DNA from 4 places in the Thalassotalea fusca genome. Region 1 is predicted to be linked to each of the others. Evidence: predicted binding sites of a transcription regulator. Region 1 holds the regulator's gene; each other region holds the start of a gene.
What was found. Region 1 encodes FNR, which switches genes on or off when oxygen is low (the NO sensors DNR and NnrR bind a similar motif). Its sites were predicted from a motif close to TTGATCTAGATCAA; they were not measured.
Positions count from the first base shown of each region.

Region 2: a site for FNR is predicted at 3,583-3,596, ahead of ACSLUK_RS17685 (OmpW/AlkL family protein). Genes of this name have one in related genera too.
Region 3: a site for FNR is predicted at 2,644-2,657, ahead of napE (periplasmic nitrate reductase, NapE protein). Genes of this name have one in related genera too.
Region 4: a site for FNR is predicted at 4,473-4,486, ahead of trhP (prephenate-dependent tRNA uridine(34) hydroxylase TrhP). Genes of this name have one in related genera too.

Region 1 is NZ_JBQRUN010000018.1:50,880-57,070, forward strand. Features, by position in the region: gene ACSLUK_RS17045 (NCS2 family permease) at 1-591, opposite strand, end outside; gene ttcA (tRNA 2-thiocytidine(32) synthetase TtcA) at 798-1,736, opposite strand; gene uspE (universal stress protein UspE) at 1,857-2,789, opposite strand; gene ACSLUK_RS17060 (fumarate/nitrate reduction transcriptional regulator Fnr) at 2,973-3,692, opposite strand; gene ACSLUK_RS17065 (sulfite exporter TauE/SafE family protein) at 3,728-4,402, opposite strand; gene ccoS (cbb3-type cytochrome oxidase assembly protein CcoS) at 4,399-4,599, opposite strand; gene ACSLUK_RS17075 (heavy metal translocating P-type ATPase) at 4,596-6,191, opposite strand, start outside.
Region 2 is NZ_JBQRUN010000021.1:226-6,416, reverse strand. Features, by position in the region: gene ACSLUK_RS17710 (5-(carboxyamino)imidazole ribonucleotide synthase) at 1-973, opposite strand, end outside; gene purE (5-(carboxyamino)imidazole ribonucleotide mutase) at 983-1,465, opposite strand; gene tsaC (L-threonylcarbamoyladenylate synthase type 1 TsaC) at 1,693-2,238, shown strand; gene hemF (oxygen-dependent coproporphyrinogen oxidase) at 2,235-3,146, shown strand; gene ACSLUK_RS17690 (diacylglycerol kinase) at 3,165-3,536, shown strand; gene ACSLUK_RS17685 (OmpW/AlkL family protein) at 3,667-4,347, shown strand; gene aroE (shikimate dehydrogenase) at 4,455-5,267, shown strand; gene ACSLUK_RS17675 (hypothetical protein) at 5,270-5,494, shown strand; gene ACSLUK_RS17670 (gamma carbonic anhydrase family protein) at 5,483-6,037, opposite strand.
Region 3 is NZ_JBQRUN010000005.1:101,090-107,280, reverse strand. Features, by position in the region: gene ACSLUK_RS08195 (ABC transporter permease) at 25-2,535, shown strand; gene napE (periplasmic nitrate reductase, NapE protein) at 2,716-2,874, shown strand; gene napF (ferredoxin-type protein NapF) at 2,888-3,406, shown strand; gene ACSLUK_RS08180 (chaperone NapD) at 3,415-3,699, shown strand; gene napA (nitrate reductase catalytic subunit NapA) at 3,714-6,191, shown strand, end outside.
Region 4 is NZ_JBQRUN010000015.1:45,854-52,044, forward strand. Features, by position in the region: gene ACSLUK_RS15830 (response regulator) at 334-750, opposite strand; gene ACSLUK_RS15835 (ATP-binding protein) at 737-2,290, opposite strand; gene ACSLUK_RS15840 (EAL domain-containing protein) at 2,493-4,193, opposite strand; gene trhP (prephenate-dependent tRNA uridine(34) hydroxylase TrhP) at 4,545-5,909, shown strand; gene ACSLUK_RS15850 (YfhL family 4Fe-4S dicluster ferredoxin) at 5,920-6,171, shown strand.

The DNA of each region.
Region 1 (6,191 bases):
CGATATCATCACAGCGCCATTTATGTTGCGTCGTACTAGGCCAACGATGATAAATAGCCCAAGTGCCGCGAGCAATGCAGGTAGGGCGCTAATGTCTCCCATCGTCAGTAGCGTAGCAGGGCTGTCGACGACAATACCTGCATTTTTTAAGGCGATAAACGCCAAGAAAAGACCAATGCCTGCTGCGATGCCAAATCTCAACGATTGAGGGATACTATTTATAATCCATTCTCTGATATTAAGCAGGCTGAGTAAGATAAATACTAGACCTGAAATAAATACACCGCCAAGACCGACTTGCCAGCTATATCCCATTTCTAAGACAACTGTATAGGTGAAAAATGCGTTTAATCCCATGCCTGGGGCCAATGCAATGGGGTAATTGGCAACAAACCCCATAACAAAACAGCCGATTGCTGCGGCAATACACGTAGCAACAAATACAGCACCGTGCTCCATACCGGCATCGCTTAAAATGGCGGGATTTACGAAAATAATGTACGCCATGGTTAAAAACGTTGTAATACCAGCAAGTGCTTCTTGCTTAACGTTGGTATTGTGTTGTTCTAGTTTGAATAGTGTATTTAGCATATTAATCGTCAGTTTTATTTGAGCACGAAGCTAAGCTTTTGTAAGAGAGAATGATTATCACACTAAAGTATTTTGATATACAAATCTACCAATTGGCATGAATTGAAAGACCAGAACTTACATTCTATAAACTGTTGAGATTGTAGCGAGTAGAGGTGGAGCGTGCGTTTGATGTTTCAAACGCACGGAATGAACTTGCATTAACCCTATTTAATTTCGACGATATCCAGTGAGTCAAATGCGGTAACAGGTGTCGCAGGCTTTGATTCCTTAAACGATTCTTGATCAAATGCTAAATCCCCACCAGCAACAATAGCAGAATCTTTGGTGATCGCTTTGAAATCAAATAACTCACTGTCGCAAAGGTGTGAAGGTACTACATTTTGCATTGCAGTGAACATTGATTCGATTCTACCGGGGAAGTCGCGATCCCATGTTTGCAGCAATTGCTTTATGTTTTGTCGTTGCAGATTCGGCTGTGAACCACACAAGTTACAAGGAATAATAGGAAATTGTTTAAGTTTTGCGTATTGCACTAATTCTGGTTCTTTGCAGAATGCCAATGGACGAATAACAATGTGTTCACCATTGTCAGACATGAGCTTCGCAGGCATGGCTTTCATTTTTCCGCCATAGAACATGTTTAACATGAGAGTTTCAATCATGTCGTCACGATGGTGGCCTAACGCTATTTTGGTTGCACCTAGCTCATTTGCGGCTTTGTATAAAATCGCACGACGAAGACGAGAGCATAAACTACAGGTTGTTTTTCCCTCAGGTACTTTCTCTTTTACAATAGCATAGGTGTCTTCTTCGACAATTTTATAGTCGACGCCAAGTTTGTTTAAGTATTCTGGTAGCACATGTTCAGGAAATCCAGGTTGCTTCTGGTCCAGGTTGACGGCTACTAAATCAAAATTTATGGGCGCTAATTCTTTTAAAATCATCAATATCGACAGTAATGCATAGCTGTCTTTACCACCCGATAGACATACCATGATTTTGTCACCATCTTCTATCATGTTGTACTGCGCTATCGCTTTGCCAACGTGACGACGGAGCCTTTTCTCTAATTTAGCCAACTGGACTTTTTCGGTCGGCGTTAATGGTAACTGTTCGGATGTAAGAGTTGATTGAGCGCTCATAGTAATACCTGAATTTATTTCGGCGCGTATTATACGTAACTCTCGTACTAAATGGTATTAAAAGTAAAAAGCTACTAAGGCAAACTGAAAGTGCTTAGTAGCTTGGATGGAAATAACTCGTTATTTTTTCGCCGCTGGTGAAATGTAATTATCAGGTTTTAATGCGAGCAAATCACAGTTAAGCCGATCGATGACGTGTTCTGCTGTATTGCCGATAAGTGCTGCAGATAGTCCAGTTCGACCAACAGTGCCGAGAATGACCAGTTCAGCGTCAAGCTTCTTGGCGACGTTTTCTATGACATCTTCAGGAAGGCCTTCTTCTACATGCGTATTGGCAACATCAAAATCAAATTGCTCAGCAAGTTCTTTCATCGCGGAAATATGGTGGTTTTTCATCGAATCGTTGTATTCATTCGCGTTAAATTCTGGAATTTCTATGGCAATATTGACAGGCGTGCCGGGATAAGAATTGACTAGATGACCATTTGCTTCGATTAGTTTTGCTAAGTTTTGTGTTTCTTCAACTATCTTATTATTTAACTGCTGATGTTCTTCTTCATCACTACCAACATTAACCGCAGCTACGATATTGCCATTCTTTGGCCATTGGTGATCTTTAACCAGTAGTACTGGGCAAGGACATTTACGCAATAAATGCCAATCGGTAGGCGTGAATATGACCGATTTCAACTTATCATGTTGGTGAGTACCTTTGATCAAAATATCGAAGCCATTATAAATGACTTGTTCAAGAATGGGTTCAAAAGGGCGATTATGCCAAACGACCGTGCTTTCTATATTGAGGCCGTCATGTGCAATCTCTTCTATTAACGACGATAACCAAAGTTGGCGATCATTAATAACAGACTTCATCATTGCATCACGTTCATCTGCCGATAACATCGTCGTCATTTCATAGGAAAAATCATAGATACACAGATATGCCGTAATTTTCGCATTAGTACATTTTGCGAGTTCTACTGCTCTTTTCAGTGCCTTTTGATCTTCAGTTGTCGGATCAATAACGACAAGAATATTCTGATATTTCTCCATGACCGTCTCCTAATGACAGCTAAATATGTATTATGGCAATTTGACTAAGCATTTAGTCAACTTGGTATAATTATAGTCATCATGCAAGAATTAATGTCAAGATCATTTGCGCTAGATCAACGATTAGCCAATAAGAAACAAGGTTTTAATAATGAAAGGTTATAGTGAGTGAGAATGTACCGCTTACATAGCGGCACACTCAGCAAGTTTTTCGTGATCGGTAATCGTAATGAGCTTGCCATCAACATTGATCAAGCCATTTTTATGAAAGCGGTTAAGTAATCGGCTGATGGTTTCAACCGTTAGACCAATATAATTACCTATATCTGAACGTGTCATAGATAAGCGAAACTCTGAGGCTGAAAACCCTCGCTCATGATAACGACGGCTAAGCGTAGCTAGAAATGTTGCTAGGCGTTGCTCTGCATTCTTTCTATTGAGCAAAGTGAGCATTTCCTGATCAGAGCGGATTTCATTGCTCATTAAGCGCATTATCTGTTTCTTAAGTTGCGGCATGGCATTTGATAATGAGTCTAATGTATCAAATGGAATTTCACACACCATAGATGTTTCAAGTGCTTTAGCAAAGCTCGGGTGTTTCGCGTTTGCAATAGCATCGAAACCTAGTAAATCACCAGCCAGATGAAATCCTGTAATCTGCTCTTCACCGTGCTCATCGACAGTATAAGTTTTAAAGGTGCCGGAACGAATAGCGTACAATGACCGCATTTGTTCACCATCTTGAAATATTTGTTCACCTTTATGAATCGGTTTTTTCCGATCAATTATTTGGTCAAGGCGGTTTAACTCGTCTTCATTAAGCGAGTAGGGGATACAAAGTTCACTAATACTACAACTTTGGCAATTAATATGTGATTGACCAGAACATGGATGCTTTTGCATAAGATCCCTTATTTGGCTTTAAAACCATGGGTTTTTTAATGAAATATACCCAAGGCAGTATTTAGCGTCATTATTCCATAAATGATGAGTATTGTCGCCATACATTGTCGAAAAATTTTGCTAGATAACAAGGACTTCAAATTAATGATGCCAAATGAAACAGTTAAAAGTGCAGGTATTGTTCCTAAGCCGAAAAAGCACATGATCAATGCACCATTAAATGCACTGCCACTGGCAATTGACCAGGTTAAGGTAGAATAGACCAAGCCGCAGGGTAACCAGCCCCATAAAGCGCCTAGGCCAAGTGATTTCTTAAACGAATCAACGGGGATTAGCTTTTGACTCATAGGCGACAAGTAACGCCACCAACGTTTACCTAAAGCTTCAACTTTAGTTAGGCCCATGTACCACTGGCCAATGTAAAACCCTAGCAATACTAAGAATATACCAGCAATAACTTGTAGCGTGATTATTGGCAAGCCGAGCTGTTTAACCGACAGTGAACCGGTTAATCCAGCAATCGCGCCAATAAAACTATAAGACGAGATTCTGCCCAAGTGATAGCCGAAGCTTAGTGTGAACGACTGTGCGCTATCGGGTGTTTTTTTAACTGAGCTGGTTAACATAGTTGAAATGCCACCACACATGCCAATGCAGTGACCTGAACCTACTAAACCAATAATAAATGCCGACAGCCAATCAATGCTCATTTTTTATCGACTTCTTCCTTGTTATTTTCAACACTGTTAATAGGCTTTTTATTGCTTTCGTCGTCTTCGAATAGAATACTAAGACCTTGCTTTTCAAGGTCATCAAATTGGTCAGATTTCACTGCCCAAAAAAACAAATAGATGCCGATAGCCGTGAGCAATACCGCGATTGGGATTAATATATAAATTATGCTCATTTCTTTAGTAACCTTAATGAGTTGGTAACAACTAAGATTGAACTTAATGACATGCCTATTACTGCCATGTACGGTGTAATATAACCGCTAACAGCAAGTGGCAATACAATGGCATTATAGCCAAATGCCCATAAGTAGTTTTGTACAATTATTTTTTTTGTACGTGTTGCTACGTTTCGTAAGGTATTAATAGCACTCAATTTATTGTTGAGCAAAATAACATCAGCACCACTTTTAGCGACGTCAGTACCACTGCCCATAGCAATCGAAACATGGGCGGCACCAAATACAGGTGTGTCGTTAACACCATCGCCTATCATCGCTACGGTATAATTATCTTGCTCTTTCTTGATAAGCGTCATTTTGTCTTGCGCTGTTTTGTCACTATAAATTGCGTCCATATTCAAGACTGATTGCACTTTTTCACAACCCTTAAAATGATCACCTGATACCATAAGTGTGCGAATATTTTCACGAGATAGCGCACCGATTAATGCAGGTGCGTCTTCGCGTACTTCGTCTGTTAAATACAACGCAGCGCAAACCCTATTGTTAATTACCAAAATACAGTTAGCATCCTGAAACGACTGCATATCATTTTCGGTCAACAACCAAGTTGGTTTACCAATCGCTACATTGTCACCACTGACGGTACCTGTAACCCCTTTTCCAGCTTCAACTTGAACATTGCTGGCCTTATATGCAAAATCACGGTGTTTCGCAAATGCTTTAGCTATGGGGTGTTCTGAATGACTCTCCAATGCAGCTGCATACGCAAGTAATTGCTCCTTTGTGAAGCCTGCGTCGATTATTGTTACATTGGTAATTTCAAAGCTGCCTGAGGTCAACGTACCGGTTTTATCAAAAGCGAAACAGTCTAACTTTGGAATAGTTTCCATCACATGGCCTGATTTGATCATGATGCCATCACGGTTAAGGCGCGTTGTAGCACAGGTAAGGGCAGTAGGAGTTGCTAGCGAGAGGGCACATGGGCATGTTGCAACCAATACAGAAAGTGTTATCCAAAATGCTTCTTCAGGTAAATGTTGCTGCCAATATAGGGCCGTAGCAATAGACGTTAGTAGAATAATAGCGACGAATGATTGTGCAATTTTATCTGATAACCGCGCTAATTTGGGCTTATGTGCCTGCGTTGATTCGCTTAGTCTAATTAGTTGACTAAGAAACGAATGTTGGCTGTCGTGCTTCACCCGAACAATCAGGTTGCCATCACCGTTAATTGTACCGGCAAATACTAGATCACCCATGCCTTTTGTTACGGGTAATTGTTCACCTGAGAGCATTGACTCATTAATTTGGCTTTTTCCGTTAACGATCGAGCCATCAGCGGGGATTAGTTCTCCAGGCTTAATAATCACACTGTCGCCTGCTTTGAGTTTTTTAGCCGGAATAAAAACTTCTTCGTTTGCGTCGACTTTAGTGGCAGTCATAGGCATTAATTTTAGCAGGTTTGCAGAAACTTCAGATGCTCTAGAGCGGGCACGAAACTCCAAAAACTTGCCTATAAGTAATAAGAAAGTGAACATGGAGATTGATTCAAAATAGACTTCGCCTTGGGCCGAAATTGTCGC
Region 2 (6,191 bases), on a different contig from region 1:
CGCCAGGAATCGCTAACAAAGAATTAGGTAACGTGTCTTCGCCCAATATATTGATCATCGCGGTAGGGCGCACTAATGCAGTACTGCCTATGGGTAGCCCGCAAACAGTGCGTACATGGTTTTCAAACTGACACGTATCCGCACCTTGTTGCGTCCAGTGACCAGAATTGTGTACGCGAGGCGCAATTTCGTTAACCAGCAATTGTTCACCAACCTGAAAGAACTCAATTGCTAATACGCCAACATAATCTAATTGGCTAGCTACGCGATCAAATATATCTGAGGCTTGTGCTTGCAATGCGTCTTCGTTTACTAATGCAGTAGAAACACTCAATACACCATTGGTATGGTGGTTTTCAGCAAGTGGGTAAACTTTGGTGTTACCCAATTTATCGCGAACACCAACCAACGAAACCTCGCGGTCAAATGGCACCATTTGCTCTGCAATGATACCTTGTTTTTTCTGAGGATCGGCAGCAGAGAGAAATGAACTAATGTCTCGCCATGTATCATCAGCGTCTGCTTGAGACTTTAAACGCCATTGACCTTTACCATCGTAACCTTCAAGTGCACTCTTGAAAATCAGCGGTAAGGATAGAGTATCAAGCGCATCTCGATAATCTTGCTCTGATGCTATGATGGCGTGCTTAGCATTTGCTGCGCCAGAGGCTTCAAGCTGTTGCTTTTCTATTCGGCGATCGCCACCAGTCTTAATTGCCTGACTTGACGGGTATAACTTTCCTGATTGCTCGCATATGGCAAGTACATCATGACTAATATGTTCAAATTCGGCCGTTATAGCATCTGCGAACGCTATGCCGTCAGCTAACGCGCCAAATGTTACCGTTGGTCGCAATGGGTCGACCACTTGGTTAGAGCCGACATCATATGCGCGAATTTCGATATTCAGTGGCTTAGCAGCAAGTGCCATCATACGTGCTAATTGTCCAGCACCAAGGACTAGTAGATTCATTTGTATAACCTATGCTTCAGGGTTTGGGTTACTGAGAATCGATTCCGTTTGATTAGTTCTAAAATCTTCGATGGCCTTTTGAACATCAGCGTCATATGTGCCAATGATTTGAGCAGCGAGTAATCCTGCGTTTGCAGCACCGGCAGTGCCAATTGCTAGGGTGCCTACTGCGATACCTTTAGGCATTTGAACGATAGACAGCAAAGAGTCTTGTCCACTTAATGCTTTACTTTGAACGGGAACTCCTAGAACAGGTAGGCTAGTATAAGCGGCAGTCATTCCTGGTAAATGGGCAGCACCACCAGCGCCCGCAATGATCACTTTGATGCCACGCTCTTTCGCACTTTCGGCGTATTCAGCAAGCAGATGTGGTGTACGATGCGCAGAAACAACTTTTGTTTCATATGGAACATTTAAAAGTTTCAACATATCTGCTGCATGTTGCATAGTTGGCCAATCAGATTTTGACCCCATGATAATACCCACTGTCATGATATAACGCCTTTTACCAAATAAATTAAAAAACGCTCCTAATTTTGGAGCATAGAATTAATCGCTTATTATAACTGCCTTTACATCATTTCGGAATGCGGTGAAGTAAAATCTGTCGTCTTATTGTGCAGAAATCGGCTGTTTTATCGTGCTATAAGTGAAAGGATGTACAGAAATAAGTGAAAGCGCGTATAATCGCGGCAGTTATTTATAAAGGTGAAAACGTGATGCAGACTGCAGTAGACGTATTCCACGGCGGTGGAGTAATTGCTTATCCGACAGAAGCTGTTTTTGGTTTAGGTTGTGATCCTGATAATGAAGAGGCGGTACAAAAATTACTAGCCCTAAAGCAAAGACCTGCTGAAAAAGGGTTGATTTTGCTAGCGGCTAATTATTCTCAGTTGCTGCCTTACATAGACGACAATCAGATCCCACAAGATAAACGATTTGCCGTATTGTCACGTTGGCCCGATGGCATAACGCAAGTGATGCCAAAAAATCGTCATATTTCTCCTTTATTATCGGGACAGTTTGACACGATAGCAGTTCGGGTAACTAGCCAGCCAGACGTTGTCGCTTTGTGCAACGCAGTGAATAAACCCATTGTTTCAACGAGTGCAAACTTAACGGGGAAGGAGCCTGCGCGAACTTGGCAAGATCTAGATCCGGCTTTAACTGCGCAAATTGACTTTGTAGTAAAGGGAGAAACACTCGGTTTTAAACAGCCATCCACTATCATCGACGCGCTAACAGGAGAAACATTTCGCTCATGAGCCATGAAAAAATTGATCAAGTTATAGAGTTTCTAAAGTCACTACAAAACGATATTTGTGATGCGTTAGAGCAAGAAGATGGCAAAGGAAAATTTGTTGAAGATAGTTGGCAACGTGCTGAAGGCGGCGGTGGGCTTACTCGCGTATTGACTGATGGCGCCGTTATAGAGCAAGGAGGCGTTAATTTTTCATTGGTTTCTGGCGACAAACTACCACCATCTGCTACAGCACATCGACCAGAGTTAGCGGGTCGTACATGGAAGGCATGTGGCGTTTCTTTAGTTATACACCCACACAACCCGTTTATTCCGACCTCTCATGCAAATGTTCGCTTTTTTATTGCGGAAAAGCCGGGTGAGGAGCCTGTATGGTGGTTTGGTGGGGGCTTTGACTTAACGCCATTCTATCCAAACGACGATGATATTAAGCATTGGCACCAAACAGCGCACGATTTATGTAGGCCGTTTGGTGATGATGTTTATGCTAAGCATAAGAAGTGGTGTGATGAATACTTTTATTTGAAGCATCGTCAGGAAACACGCGGAGTAGGTGGCTTGTTTTTTGATGACTTAAATCAGTGGGACTTTGATACCTGTTTTGACTATATAAAGGCGGTTGGTCGAGGGTACATAGATGCCTATTTGCCCATTATTCAGGCGAGAAAAACCAACCAGTACAATGAAAAACATCGTCAGTTTCAACTCTATCGCCGAGGGCGCTATGTCGAATTCAATTTAGTGTTCGACCGTGGCACATTGTTTGGATTGCAGTCTGGCGGTCGCACCGAATCTATTTTAATGTCCATGCCACCGCTGGCGCGTTGGGAGTATAATTACCAACCTAAAGAAAATAGTGAAGAAGCTAAACTCAATGCGTACCTGACACCAAGAGATTGGCTCTCTAGCTAAGGTGCATAAAGGCAAGTTATGACGAAAAAAAATGTACATGGTCACATTGCTCGGTTAGGTCCAGCAGCTAAACATAGTTGGCTTGGCCTAAAGGCAGCATACCGTTACGAAATAGCATTTCGACAAGAAGTATTTCTCTTTATATTGCTAACCCCTGTTGCTGCTTTGATAGCTAATGGTTTTGTGGAATTTGTTCTGCTGATTTCGGCAATTGTTGGCATTATGATCGCTGAACTGCTTAATTCTGCGGTTGAAGCGGTTGTTGATCGTGTCGGTACTGAACATCATGAGCTAAGCGGCAGAGCGAAAGACTTAGGATCTGCTGCTGTATTTGTGGCTATTTGCTATTTCCTATTGGTGTGGGCGTACAAATTGTACACAATGATTTAAACATCGAAGCCTATTGTTTTATTTTTTATTACTGATGACTGCTTTATTGCCCTAGGTCAAGAAAGTCCTGTTTTTGAAGGCTTAGAATGCGAGCAATTTCACATTGTTCATAATTTAAGGGAAAGCCCTCATGAAAAAAACACTACTGTCTTTGGCTGTCTTAACTTCAATTTCTGTTTCATCTCATGCTGTTGATTACCAAGCTGGGGATATCGTAGTACGTGGTGGAGCCACACTTGTTAATCCTGACAGCAACAGAGCCAATGTAGCTTTGAATGGCGATGACTCTGTAGGTTTACAAGTATCAGTAGATGACAACACACAACTAGGTTTAAATGGTCTTTACTTTTTCGACCGAAATTGGGCGGTAGAGCTTCTTGCTGCCACGCCTTTTACACACGATATTACCGTACATGATAAAAATGCCGCATTAGGCGTTGATGGCGCAAAACTTGCCGAAGTAACGCATTTACCACCAACGGTAAGCGCAATCTATTATTTTGATAGCAATAGTAATTTAAAACCATACATCGGGGCAGGTATTAACTATACTGTGTTTTTTGAAGAAGAATTTGATGCCGCTCCTAAGAGCTTAGGTTTCAATGAATTGTCACTAGACAGCTCTTTTGGGTTAGCGTTACAAGTAGGTGCAGATTATTACCTCGACAACAATTGGCACGTTAATGCTTCGGTTAGATATATTGATATTGATACTGAGGCTACATTTAAGGTAGGTAATTTAGTAAACGGTAGTGCCGATGTTTCAATCGACCCAATGGTTTATTCACTCATGATTGGTTATAAGTTTTAGCAAAACCATATAATCACTTGTACAAAAAGCAGCAAAACCCTTGCTGCTTTTTTTGTTAAAGTAACTTAAGATGCGTTCAAGCATTTTATCTATTTGAATTCTTTCTAATGAAGCTTTGTGTCTTTGGTAATCCTATTCAACAATCGCGTTCTCCTGATATCCACCATCATTTTGCGCAGCTTTGCGGCTTAAATGTTTCGTACGAAAAGTGTCTTGCTCCATTAGATGCATTTGAGTCAACAGTTCGGCAATTTATCGCGTCGGGCGGGAAGGGGGGCAATGTTACTGTGCCATTCAAAGAAGAAGCATTGGCATTATGCTCTCATCTTAGCGATCGCGCACGAGCGGCGGGTGCAGTGAATACTCTCAGCTTTATTAATGGTGAAATTCATGGTGACAACACCGATGGCATTGGTTTGGTTAGTGATTTACTAGGTAAAGGTGTAAAACTCGAAAATTCACGTATTCTGCTGATTGGAGCAGGCGGTGCAGCGAGAGGCGTCGTCTTGCCTATACTTGCGCAGCAGCCTGAAAGTATTACGATTATTAATCGAACCGTTGCCAAAGCACAAGGACTAGTGGCGCAATTCAATGATACTCGTTTGGTTGCTGATGGCTTAGATATTTCTGAAACGCAGCCATTTGATATAGTGATTAATGCTACTTCAGCAAGCCTAACTGACACTGCTGTTGAACTACCTGAAGGTATAATTGCCAACCACACGATATGTTATGACATGGTTTATGGTTCTGACAAAACGGCATTTATGCAATACTGTGAACAAAAAGGGGCTTGTCAAACTTTCGATGGTTTGGGTATGTTAGTAGGGCAAGCAGCAGAAAGCTTTAATATTTGGACGGGCTGTATGCCAGATGTACAGGCTACACTCATTTGTGTTAGAAACATGTTGGCGAAATAATCATGAATCAATCCATTCTTTTTAATGATGACCTCGCATACGACAACAACCAAAAGCTATGGCGATTTTCCGGGTTAGTATCTGGGCAAAATATCACTATTGAAATAATAAGCAATATCTTGCCAGCTAATATTTCGACGAGTGATAAGTTTGATTGGGAATTAGCGATAGAAGATTGGTTGACAGAACAAGAAGAAGTGCCGTCAACCATTCGATTAACCCTCTGATGACAATTCTGCTAGGTAATCGTCTTTTAGTTCGACATAGTTTACTGCCGATTGCTTAAGAAAACTAATTTCTTCATCTCTAAGGGGTCTGGCTTCTTTCATAGGGTTTCCTACATATAAGTAACCAGAGCGTAATGTTTTGTTTGGTGGTACAAGAGTGCCTGCGCCAATGAATACATCATCTTCTACAACTGCACCATCCATAATGATTGCCCCCATACCTACCAGAATACGATTGCCGAGCGTGCAGCCGTGCAACATACAATGATGACCAATGGTTACATCATCGCCTATCGTAAGAGGAAATCCCTCAGGGTTATTCTTTGATCTACGTGTGACATGTAAAATTGTACCGTCTTGAACATTGGTTCGTTGGCCAATGGTGATTTTGTTTACATCCCCTCTCGCTGCGCAAAGCGGCCAGATACTAGTATCGTCACCAATTGTTATGTCACCCACCAGAACCGAAGTGACATCTATATAGGTACGTAGGCCAATAACTGGCGAGCTACCTTGAAAGCTTCTAATATTTAAATGTGTCATTTCTATTTACTAAGTATTATTAAGTAACTTGATTATACGTGAAATAAACGTATTGAGAATTCATGTAAAATAACGAATGATAAAGTGATGTTTTCATTAGCTTAAAGCAAAATAGTAAATTGAACGCAAAAAACACTACTTTTGTACTATAAAA
Region 3 (6,191 bases), on a different contig from region 1:
TCCGTTAATGAGAGGGGTTTTCCAATGTTTCGCAATTATTTAATCACTGCGTGGCGCAACGTCGTAAAAAATGGCGTGTTTTCAATTATTAATATTTTTGGATTAACTGTTGGCTTGATGAGCTGCATTTTGATCTTGTTATTTGTTCGACAAGAAACTGGCTATGATACCTGGATAAAAGATAGCGACCGTTTAGTGCGACTGCATACCGCTTATACCACGCCTAACCGTGAACCGTTTTTAACCGTGCGCTCAGCTGGGCGTATGATGGAAGCGATAAGAGATTATGCGCAAAATGAAGTGGAATCGGGTGTTCGATTAATTCAATTCGGTATCACAGTTCGTCAAGATGCCAATGTTTTTCCTGAACAGATTTCGATGGTAGACGGGAGTTTTTTTGATGTTTTTCCATTGTCATTCAAGCATGGTTCCATTGCATCATCATTTAATAAACCGATGGATATGGTCATTACTGAATCTATGGCGTTTAAATATTTTGGGCGAACAGACGCGATTGGTGAAACATTAACGGTATGCTGTGTTTCGGGAAACACCGCAACATTGACAGTAACTGGGGTAATCGAAGATTTACCCGATGCGACCCATCTCAACACTGAGCTACTAGTTTACTTACAACCAGCATTGTTTCCCGAAAACGACAACGTGTTGAACACTTGGAATAGCGTCAATGTTTACACCTATTTTAAGATGAGGCCAGATGTTGCAGTTGAACAACTTCAACAGCGAATTAGCTATTGGGCAAACAATGAAAGCCCGTTTGTGCAGATGCTTGCAGATAATGGCGGAAGCGCTTTTGATGGCATGAAAGTCACTGACGTCGTTAACCATCGTATTATGTCTGTGCCTGATCTTCACTTACATGCGAAAGAACATGCCGGTAACTTAGGTGATATGACGCCAATGGGCGATCAGCGAATGATCAATACGTTTATTGTCGTTGCCTGTCTTGTCTTGGTGATTGCCTGCATTAACTTCATGAACCTTTCGACCGCAAAGGCCAGTAAACGTGCTAGAGAAGTAGTGATGCGCAAGGTATTAGGTGCGAGTCGTACGCAAGTGGCCATTCAATTCTTAGGCGAAGCAATCGCGCTAGTATTAATTGCTTTGTTATTCGCATTGGTTGCGGTGGAATTGGTTCTGCCATATTACAGTGAAGTGCTAGGGACAAACCTTACGTTAAATCTGTTTTCGGAACCTACGTTACTGTTCTCTTTAATTGCAATGGCGATGGTTGTTGGTATTGGCGCAGGCATATATCCCGCTTTGTATTTATCGCGTTTTCTGCCAAGTGATATTCTTAAGGCGAGTAAAGGTTCTGAATCGGCGTCATCTGCCAAATTACGTACGCTATTGGTTATCGTGCAATTTGCCACATCTATCGTATTGGTTATTTCAACACTTGTTGTCTACGGGCAAACCGTATTTTCAAACAACATAGATGTTGGTTACCAGAGTGATAATAAACTTGTGTTAAATGTACGACCAGCGAGAGAAAATTTAGCAAGCTTAAAGCAAGAGCTTATGCGAATTCCTGAGGTAACGAACGTTGTATTTTCATCAGAAGCTCCTACACAAGATAATGAAAATAATAATTTCTTTCAGCTAATTGGCGCTGATGAAAATGGTACGGTTGGTCAAGAGGAGCTGCTTAACTATCACCACATGGATTACGGTTTCTTTGAAGCCTACCAAATTAAACCGCTTGCAGGACGATTATTCAGTGAAGCGTTTGGTACAGACGAAATTAGAGACGTTGCCGAAGGCGAAACTGGCAGTGCAAGCGTCATTTTGAATGCATCTGCCGCAAAGAAGTTTGGCTTTAGCGACCCTCAACAAGCGATAGGCAAGACTTTGGCGGCTAATGTAAATGGTATGCAACATCTAACAATAGTTGGTGTGATCCCTGATATCTATTTTCGCTCTGTTAAATTTGGTGTCAGACCGAGTACGTATATGCTTAATCCGCAACGATACAATGTTGCAAGTATTTCGTTTAATACGTCTAATGTTGCCAATTTAATGTCACAGGTTGAATCTGTGTGGAAACAACAAGTGCCAATGGAACCGCTGAATTTACAGTTTTTAAGTGAGATGATGGCGGCGCAATACGAAGAAGAAGTGACTACGGCGAAACTATTCTTAGTATTTTCAGTATTGGCGATTGTCGTCGCGAGCTTAGGATTGTATGGATTATCGGCTTTCACTGTCGAACGTCGCACTAAAGAAATTGGCATTCGCAAGGTGATGGGCGCTGAGGTTAAAGACGTGGTTAGGCTCTTGGTGTGGCAGTTCTCTAAGCCTGTAGCAATGGCTAATGTTATCGCATGGCCAATTGCGACCTACGCGATGCTTAGTTGGCTTGAGCGTTTTCCTTACCGTATCGAAAACTATTGGCTCATTCCAATCTTTGCCATCGTTGGTCTATTCTCATTGCTAGTTGCGTGGCTAACGGTTGGTGGTAATGCAACAGTTGTTGCGAGAAAAAATCCGGTAGTATCACTTCGCTACGAATAATTCATATTCGAAGAATTTACCACTTGGCGATGTTAGTATCGCTAAGTGGTAGAAAACAAAACCTTTTTTCACCTCTTACTTCATCTATTGACTTAATGACTCAGTAGTTTGATTTCGATCAATATTGCCTTCAGCTTTTTGCGGATAATGAACATAAGCAAAATGGTTAGGGGGACAGTAATGAGCACAAATGCAAGTGAGCAAGAAAAAAAACGTGAGCGAAATACTTTTGTATTTCTTACCGTTTTTCTCGCTCCAATCTTATCGGTCATGATTGTCGGGAGCTACGGCTTCATGGTGTGGATTAGTCAAATCATATTTGGCCCACCAACATCGTAGCGCAGAGACAACTATGACAGCGTCAGTAGAAGATCTCGGCAGACGACAGTTTCTTCGTGGAAGACGTACACAGCGAAGTAAATCGCTACGTTTGCCTTGGATCAAAAGTGAAACAATATTTTTAGATCAGTGCAGCCAATGCAAAGATTGCCTTGATGCGTGTGAAACTAAGATTATCAAGCTAGACGATTCGGGCTTTCCAACCATTGATTTTAAAGAAGATGAGTGTACGTTTTGCGGCAAGTGCGAGGAAGTCTGTCGACAACCACTTTTTATTGACTCAGAGCCGCGCCTAGCAAAAAGCATTCGCCCTTGGCCTGCGTTGTTCAATATCAATGATAAGTGTTTTGCCAAGAATCAGGTCTTTTGCCAAAGCTGTCAGGACGTCTGCGAGGTGCAAGCTATCAAATTTAAATATGTTGATAGTGCTATTGCCGAGCCAAATTTAGACCTTTCTGCCTGCAATCAATGCGGTGCATGCGTATCTGTATGTCCTCAACAAGCGATTGCCGCGACCAAAATAGATATTTGAGTAAACTCATGAATGCACTTAATTCCAACCCAAAAATTCAAGAAGCTAGCACCGGTGAATACCATGTTGCCAGCTTTGTAGCTCATGTTGTTCCGGATATGACCGATGAAATGATAGCAGATATTAATGGTATCAAAGGCGCAGAGATTCATGCTGTGTCGGATCAAGGGAAAGTTGTTTTTACGATAGAAGCAGCTAGCCAATCGCAAATCGGTAAATACATCGATCAACTCAAACACCATATCGGCCTATTAAGCCTATCGCCGATATACCACCAATTTCTAATCGAATAATGACAGGTGAGCTTATGACTATTAATCGCCGAGCGTTTATAAAAGCCAATGCGGTAGCTGCCGCAGCAACAGTAGCCGGTGTTTCCATCCCAGCATCAGCATCAAATTTAATCACGAGCAGTGATCTTACAAAACTGAAATGGGACAAAGCACCGTGTCGTTTTTGTGGTACGGGTTGTAGTGTAAACGTAGGGGTAATGGACGGAAAAGTTGTCGCAACACATGGTGATATCAAATCACCTGTTAACCGAGGGCTCAACTGCATAAAAGGTTACTTCTTATCGAAAATCATGTACGGCAAAGACCGCCTGACTACGCCGCTACTGAGAATGAAGAATGGCAAGTTTGACAAGAATGGTGAATTCACGCCAATTTCTTGGGATGCCGCGTTTGATATCATGGCCGAAAAAACCAAAGCTACGTTAAAAGAAAAAGGGCCAGAAGGCATTGGTATGTTTGGTTCTGGGCAATGGACCGTATTTGAAGGATATGCAGCTTCAAAACTGATGAAAGCGGGTTTTCGAACCAATAACATTGATCCAAATGCGCGTCATTGTATGGCATCAGCTGTAGGTGGTTTTATGCGTACCTTCGGTATTGATGAGCCGATGGGGTGCTACGACGATATTGAAGAAACCGATGCGATGGTGCTTTGGGGCTCGAACATGGCAGAGATGCATCCAATTCTTTGGACACGTATTACTGACCGTCGACTTAGCGCGCCGCACGTAAAAGTTGCAGTATTGTCGACGTTTACTCACAGAAGCTGCGACTTGGCTGATAATGCGATGATTTTTACGCCACAAACCGATTTGGCGATATTAAACTTCATTGCCAACTACATCATACAAACCGATCGGGTGAATAAGGATTTCGTTAACAAGCACACGAATTTCAGACTCGGTGTTACTGATATTGGTTATGGCTTAAGGCCTGAGCACCCGCTTGAGCAAAAAGCGAAAAATAACGACAAACGAGCGGGTGGTTCAACACCAATTGATTTCGACGAATACGCCAAATTCGTGAGCACTTATACCGCTGAATATGTGTCAGAGCTGTCAGGTGTGCCAGTTGCTAATTTGAACGCGCTTGCTGAACTCTATGCAGATCCAAAAATCAAAGTCTGTTCATTCTGGACTATGGGCTTTAACCAGCATACGCGCGGCGTTTGGGCAAATAACCTTGTTTACAATATTCACTTGCTAACGGGGAAAATTTCAACACCGGGGAACAGCCCATTCTCACTTACTGGTCAGCCATCAGCTTGTGGTACGGCACGGGAAGTAGGAACCTTCTCTCATCGCTTACCAGCCGACATGGTTGTAAACAATGAAAAACATCGTCAATTGTCTGAAAAACTATGGAAAGTACCTTATGGCACTATCCCGCCAAAACCGGGATATCACGCGGTACTGCAAAACCGTAAGTTAAAAGACGGTGAGCTGAATTTCTATTGGGTGCAATGTAACAACAATATGCAAGCGGCAGCCAATATGAATGAAGAAGGCTACCCAGGGTATCGCAACCCGAAAAACTTTATTGTAGTTTCAGACCCGTACCCAACAGTAACAGCCCAAGCTGCAGATTTGATCCTTCCTACGGCGATGTGGGTAGAAAAAGAAGGGGTGTACGGCAACGCTGAACGACGCACACAAACTTGGTATCAAATGGTAGAAGCGCCAGAAGGTGCTAAATCAGACCTTTGGCAGCTTGTGGAATTCTCTAAACGTTTCAAAATTGAAGAAGTTTGGCCTAAAGAGCTACTTGATAAAAACCCAAGTTATAAAGGCAAAACCATGTATGAGGTGCTATTCAAGAACGGTCAAGTAGATCGCTTTTCATTGAACCAAATACCTGCAGTTAGACTAAACGATGAAGCAAGACACTTTGGTTTCTACATTCAAAAAGGACTTTTTGAAGAGTACGCGAGCTTTGGTCGCGGTAAAGCACATGATTTAGCTGACTATGACCGTTACCACCAAGAGCGCGGTTTAAGATGGCCAGTTGTTGATGGTAAAGAAACACTGTGGCGCTTTAAAGAAGGCTCTGATCCATATGTAGCACCGGGTACTGATTTTCAGTTCTACGGTAAGAAAGACGGTAGAGCGATCATTTTTGCCTTACCGTACGAGCCAGCGGCTGAGTCACCGGACGAAGAATACGATTTATGGCTATCAACAGGACGGGTACTGGAACACTGGCATTCAGGGTCGATGACACAACGTGTACCTGAGCTTTACAAAGCAGTGCCAGATGCCGTGGTCTATATGCATCCTGATGACGCAAAAGCACGCGATATGCGCAGAGGTGATTTAGTGAAGCTAGTATCAAGACGCGGTGAAGTACAAACACGTGTTGAAACGCGGGGTCGTAATAAGCCTCCAAGAGGTTTGGTATTCATGCCTTGGTTTGACGCGAGTCGACTAGTGAACAAAGTGACACTAGATGCAACAGACCCGCTGTCAAAAGAAACTGATTTCAAAAAATGCGCA
Region 4 (6,191 bases), on a different contig from region 1:
AGCGCCTATTAGAGTTGTATGATTTAAAGCTAGCATAGTTACCATTACAATCAAACTGAGGAACAGTTGACTCAGTAATTTTTTCACACTGCAAGCTCTCGTTAGTTATTATAATTCAACGAAATAAAACAATCGGTCAAACACCATATTACCATTCGAATGCATTCCAAATGGCTTAAGTCTGGATGCATCAATAACCAAATTTCGCTCAGAGTGATATGGTTGAGTTCAGGCAACCTATCAGTCATCTCTTGCTTGATATTGAGGTAATAACCGCCTGTCCAGACACTGATTATGGTCGATGCATGATACTTACACATGCAGTGCAAAAAATTATCCAGGGAAAAGCACTACTTTTTGAAAGCTACCAATCATTTTTATGGCATTTATAATACCATCGCACAAGTTACTTTTAATGATGTACCCTGCTGGGTTCAGGTCATATGCGGCAAACTTATCTTCGTCATCGCTTGATGTTGTCATAACGAAAATAATTGATTGTTTCAATGATTTATCTGCACGAATGTGCCTCATACAGGTAATTCCATCCATGCGTGGCATGTTAATGTCCATAAGAATAATACGAGGCGATGGAATACAATTGCTTCGCAAAAGCTCAAGCGCTTCAATACCATCTTTAGCAACAATTAATGGATTAGTAACCTGCGCCTTATTAAATGCCCTTTTGACCAATTTAACATCTACTTCATCATCATCTACTAGCAATACATGCATTTCAGCGTTTTTCAATTGCCATCTCCTTCAATTCTTTTTTCCAATCAAAAACAATAGTTGTACCGCGCATATCTGGTTGAGAATCCACGTAAATACTCCCTCCTTGCGCACTTACCAATTTCTTAATAATGGCTAATCCCATGCCACTACCTTCCACTTCATCTCTGGGCTTCAAGGTTTTGAACAATAAAAATATATCTTCATGAAACTCGGGAGGTATTCCTGGGCCATCATCAATCACAGAAAATCGATAGAATTCCCCTAAATCTTGAGCTGAAACCTTAATATTAATTTCGTCACGATCATGATGTTTAATGGCATTATTAATTAAATTCCTAAACACAAGCTCCAGCGCCGCCTTCTGTGTCAATAGCGATGGCATATAACCTACGGTAGAAATATGTACATTTTCATCGTTATCGCCTAAAATTTCAGCAACATTATCAATCACTTCCTGAACGTGTACGTCACTAACGTTTTCACTACCTTTACCTGTTCGAGAATAAGCCAGCAAATCATCTAGCAATACCTCTAATCGAGCCACTCGGCCTCGCAGTAGCTGCATGTTTTCCTTAGGTTCACCTGTAAGTAGCTCACCTAAATCTTCTTCGATCCATTCAGCTAAATTATCTATCGCACGCAACGGTGCTTTTAAATCATGACTAGCAACATAAACAAATTGTTCAAGATCGCTATTGGTATCACGCAGATTTTGCGACACTTGCTCAGCTTTTGCTTTAGCGCATTCTGCAAGTTCAGCTAAGATGACAGCTTTTTCATTTTCTTGTTGAATTTCCTGCGTACGCTGTTGAACAATTTGCTCTAAATTTTGATTTAGTAATGTTAACGACTCTGCATTTTTGATCGCCTCTCCAAATAACCGTTGCATGCTAGTGAGTAAACCAATAAGCACACACATATAACTGACAATTTTTAACACATGTGCCATATCAAACATGGCGTCAAATAACTGGAAAGAAAACGCCATAAAACAAATTTGACCAACTACCCCCAGGAATAATGAAATCAGCACACAGAAGTCGAACGAATCTGTTCGCCAGTTAGAATGAGAAAAATACCCCTTTAGCGCCAGCATGAAGAAAATTGCAGCCACAAACTCCGAAGGCCGTCCAATGATTAAATCCGGATAATACGCTGCAGGCAGAGGAACAAAAGCGAACACTAAAAAACTAGCCAGTGTTAATGTAGTAACATATCTGACGACATGCCATTCAAATTCTTTGTCAGTTTTAAGCGAAATATTGGTATTCTTAAGTATGTATTTACAACTTAAAAACAAGTACACAGCCAGAAAGGTTCGAGAAGCATTCCAACTCCAAGGGATAAGCGATTCAGGAACAGAGGGGAATACGCCATCAAACCATGCACTGGTCACAATCGCGTGATAGCCGTCCAGAAAAAATGCACCGATGAAACCTGCACCAATATAAAGGAACGGACGTTTTTTATGGCTAAAATAATGTATGGTCGCCATCACACCAATCACCAGTGCCAAAGTAGTGGCAACGGCCTCCATCAAGGTATGTGATTCCATACTACCTAGCCAGGTACTAAAATGAGACTGCACTAACAACACAATTAAGCAAGTAATGATGAAAAGTAAAATAATTAATCTGAGCGGTGGAAACGAGTAACTGGCTTTCCTTAACATTACTCCACGCTGATTTGTTACTAATTCGTTCTTTTCAGACACATTTACATCCTTTTAAGTTTACCAATGTAGCCACGTGAAATTATTACAAATAATTTGCTTTTCTATGATTTACATCTTCCGCCAAAAGCGTTGTTAACTCGGGTATTTTTACAGGCTTACTAAAATAATAACCTTGCCCAATGTCGCATTTCAGCTGTCGAAGGATCTCAAGTTGCATTAGGTTTTCTATACCTTCAGCCACAACTTGCATATCCAAATCATGCGCTAATTCGGTCACGGCTTTAGTGATAGCACAATCTTTCCTATCGGAAATAATATTCTGAATAAAACACCGATCAATTTTAAGTATATTGACAGGAAAATACTTAAGATAGCTTAATGATGAATAGCCCGTACCAAAATCATCTATAGCCAAGCTAACACCGAGCTCTCTAATACGATTAAAAATCATATTATTGGTGTCGGCGTTATCAATAAAAGCTTGTTCAGTTAATTCAATTTCCAGTTTTTCAGGCGTTATATCACTTTCAATCACTTGCTTGATAACATCGATAAGCGTGTCGTCCTGTAATTGTCTGGCCGACACATTAATTGCAACATTGAGCTGTGGGTAATCAGCCAACAATGGCTTTAACTCTTGCATAGCCGTTCGAATAACCCACTCTCCTATGGGCACGATAAGCCCTGTTTCTTCAGCTATATCGATAAAATTGTCTGGGGCAATATTACCAAGAATCGAGTGTTCCCAGCGAATGAGCACTTCCACTCCCAAAACGCTCTCAGTATAAATATCAACCTTAGGTTGAAATACTAAGTAAAAATCCTTTTGACGAAGCGCTTTATAAAGTTCTTTTTCTAACATTAATCGTTGGCAAACAACTTCATTTAAATCATCGGTATAAATTTGAAACGACCCCCGAAATGTTTCTTTAGCGCGATATAAGGCTAAGTCAGCTTTTCGTACCAACGTTTCAGCATTATTGCCACACTCGGGATAGATAGAAACTCCAATGCTAGTCGCTACATGAATTTCATGTTGATCTAACATGATTGGCGGTGTGAATGATTCTAGAATTTTACTGGCGATCGCCTGAACACAAACTAAGCTTTCCACATTTTCCGATAGGATAATAAATTCATCGCCGCCCAAACGGGCTACAACGTCATGTTCTCTCATAATAGATGTTAGACGCTGTGCGATTTTCTTTAACAACTTGTCGCCCATGGCGTGGCCTAAACTATCGTTAATAAGCTTGAACCTATCTAAATCGAGGAAGTACAGTGCAACTTTCTGCGAGCTTCGCTTAGCTCGCGCGATTGATTCTAGCAACCTGCTATGAAAATGATTTCGATTGGCTAAACCCGTTAGTTCATCATGGTTGGCTATATATAACAGTTCAGTTTGTGCTTTTTTTCTATCGAGGGAATGAAGAATGACACGTCCCAAAAACGCGGGTGTTAGTTCAGCTTTAGGAATGTAATCAGCTGCGCCCTGTTTTATCGCCATTTCGATGACTTGTTGACTTGTTTCACCTGTTAATAAAATAAATGGCGCTGCATGCCCCCTATCAACAGACTCTTTAATAAGTGATAACCCTTTGTAGCAACCAAGGTTTTGGTCAACTAAATAGACATCATGGTTTGCACAGCGAATCATTAACGATGCATCTTGATAATTGTTAACATGCTCAACAGAGAATTGTTGCAAAGAGCAACGCTCTAAAAGCTTTTTAACCGTTAGAAAATCAAATTCATCATCGTCTATCATGAGAATTTTAATCATAGCACCGTCCTTGTTATTTCTTAGATTCAACCATGCCTCATATGAACACGCTGAGCCAATCACAAATCACTAAAAGATGGCAGGTGCTCAGTAAACAAACAATATGCACATAGTTTGGCTGAGTATAGTAGACGAACTTCTGCGCTGCCATGAATTCATTAAAAATAGCCCACCTTCATTCTTCATAATACCGTGCCCCAAAAATGCCCATAACAGTAGTGAATTCCCGCTCACTAAATGGGGAAATTTACGATAGTAGTACTCAAACACGACAAGAACTTGATTCAAATCAATTACCGACGCCAAAGAGAAAATTAAAATACGCCGTTTTAATTTGACCGGATTAATTTGATGACGTTTAAGCCAGAACTCTTATCTCCCGCAGGAAGCCTTAAAAACATGCGCTACGCTTTTGCTTATGGTGCCGACGCTGTCTACGCCGGTCAGCCAAGATATTCCCTTCGCGTAAGAAATAATGAGTTTAGCCATGAAAATCTAGCGATTGGTATCAACGAGGCACATCAGATTGGTAAAAAATTCTACGTTGTCAATAATATAGCTCCTCACAACAGCAAATTAAAAACGTTTATTAAAGATTTAACCCCTGTTATTGCCATGAAACCTGACGCAATGATTATGTCTGATCCAGGTTTGATCATGATGACTAAGGAAGCCTTTCCAGACATGCCGCTTCACTTATCAGTGCAAGCAAATGCCGTTAACTGGGCTTCAGTGAAGTTTTGGCAAGATCAAGGCATTGAACGTGTTATTTTGTCGCGAGAATTGTCTTTAGACGAAATCGAAGAAATTCGCATGCGCTGTCCTGATATAGAGTTAGAAGTATTTGTACATGGTGCACTATGCATGGCCTATTCAGGACGATGTTTACTGTCTGGCTACATGAATAAACGTGATCCAAACCAAGGCACGTGTACCAACGCTTGTCGTTGGAATTACAATGTACACCCGGCAACGCAGACTGAAACAGGCGATATTATTGCAGTGCAACAATTTGATCCACATGCAGGCAATAGTTTTGACGATAGCGTGCTAATACAAGAAGCCCACAAGCCAGGTGAATATATGCCAGCGTTTGAAGATGAACACGGTACTTATATCATGAACTCTAAAGATTTGCGCGCCGTAGAGCATGCAGAGCGACTGGTGAAAATGGGGATTCATTCATTGAAAATTGAAGGGCGTACTAAGTCATTTTATTACTGCGCCCGTACTGCACGCGTTTATCACCAAGCTATAATGGATGCGATACAGGGTAATCAATTCAACTCTGCACTTAATCAAGAGTTAGAACATCTGGCTCACAGAGGATATACCGAAGGCTTCCTACAACGCCACAGGCATACCGATACACAAAATTACGATTATGGTTACTCAAAAAGCGATACCCAGCAATTTGTCGGTGAAATAATTGCGCGTAACGAAGATAACGGCTTACTCGAGATTGACGTAAAGAATAAATTTCTCGTTGGCGATGAGCTTGAAATTATGACACCACAAGGCTGCCAGTCGTTTGTCCTCACACATATGGAATCACCAAAGGGTGAAGTGATTCACGACGCCAAAGGTTCAGGCCATAAAGTATTGATATCGGTTGATACACAACTCGACCTGTCGTTTGGCATTTTGATGCGATATCTCGAACATGGAGAAACAACACGACACCCTTTCGCTCAAGAAAAGCACGCTAACACGTAAAGGCTGGTCGATGGCATTACTAATTGAATCCGATTGCATCAACTGTGATATGTGTGAACCAGAGTGCCCCAATCAAGCAATAAGTATGGGAGAAAGCGTTTATGAGATAAACCCGGCTCTTTGTACCGAATGTGTTGGGCACTACGACAAGGCACAATGTGTGTTGGTATGCCCTATCGACTGCGTTATTCCTGATCCCAATCACGTAGAAACGGAAGAATCACTATTAGATAAATTCAATGTGCTATATTTTTCACCTTGATACAGTTATTTCTTACAATT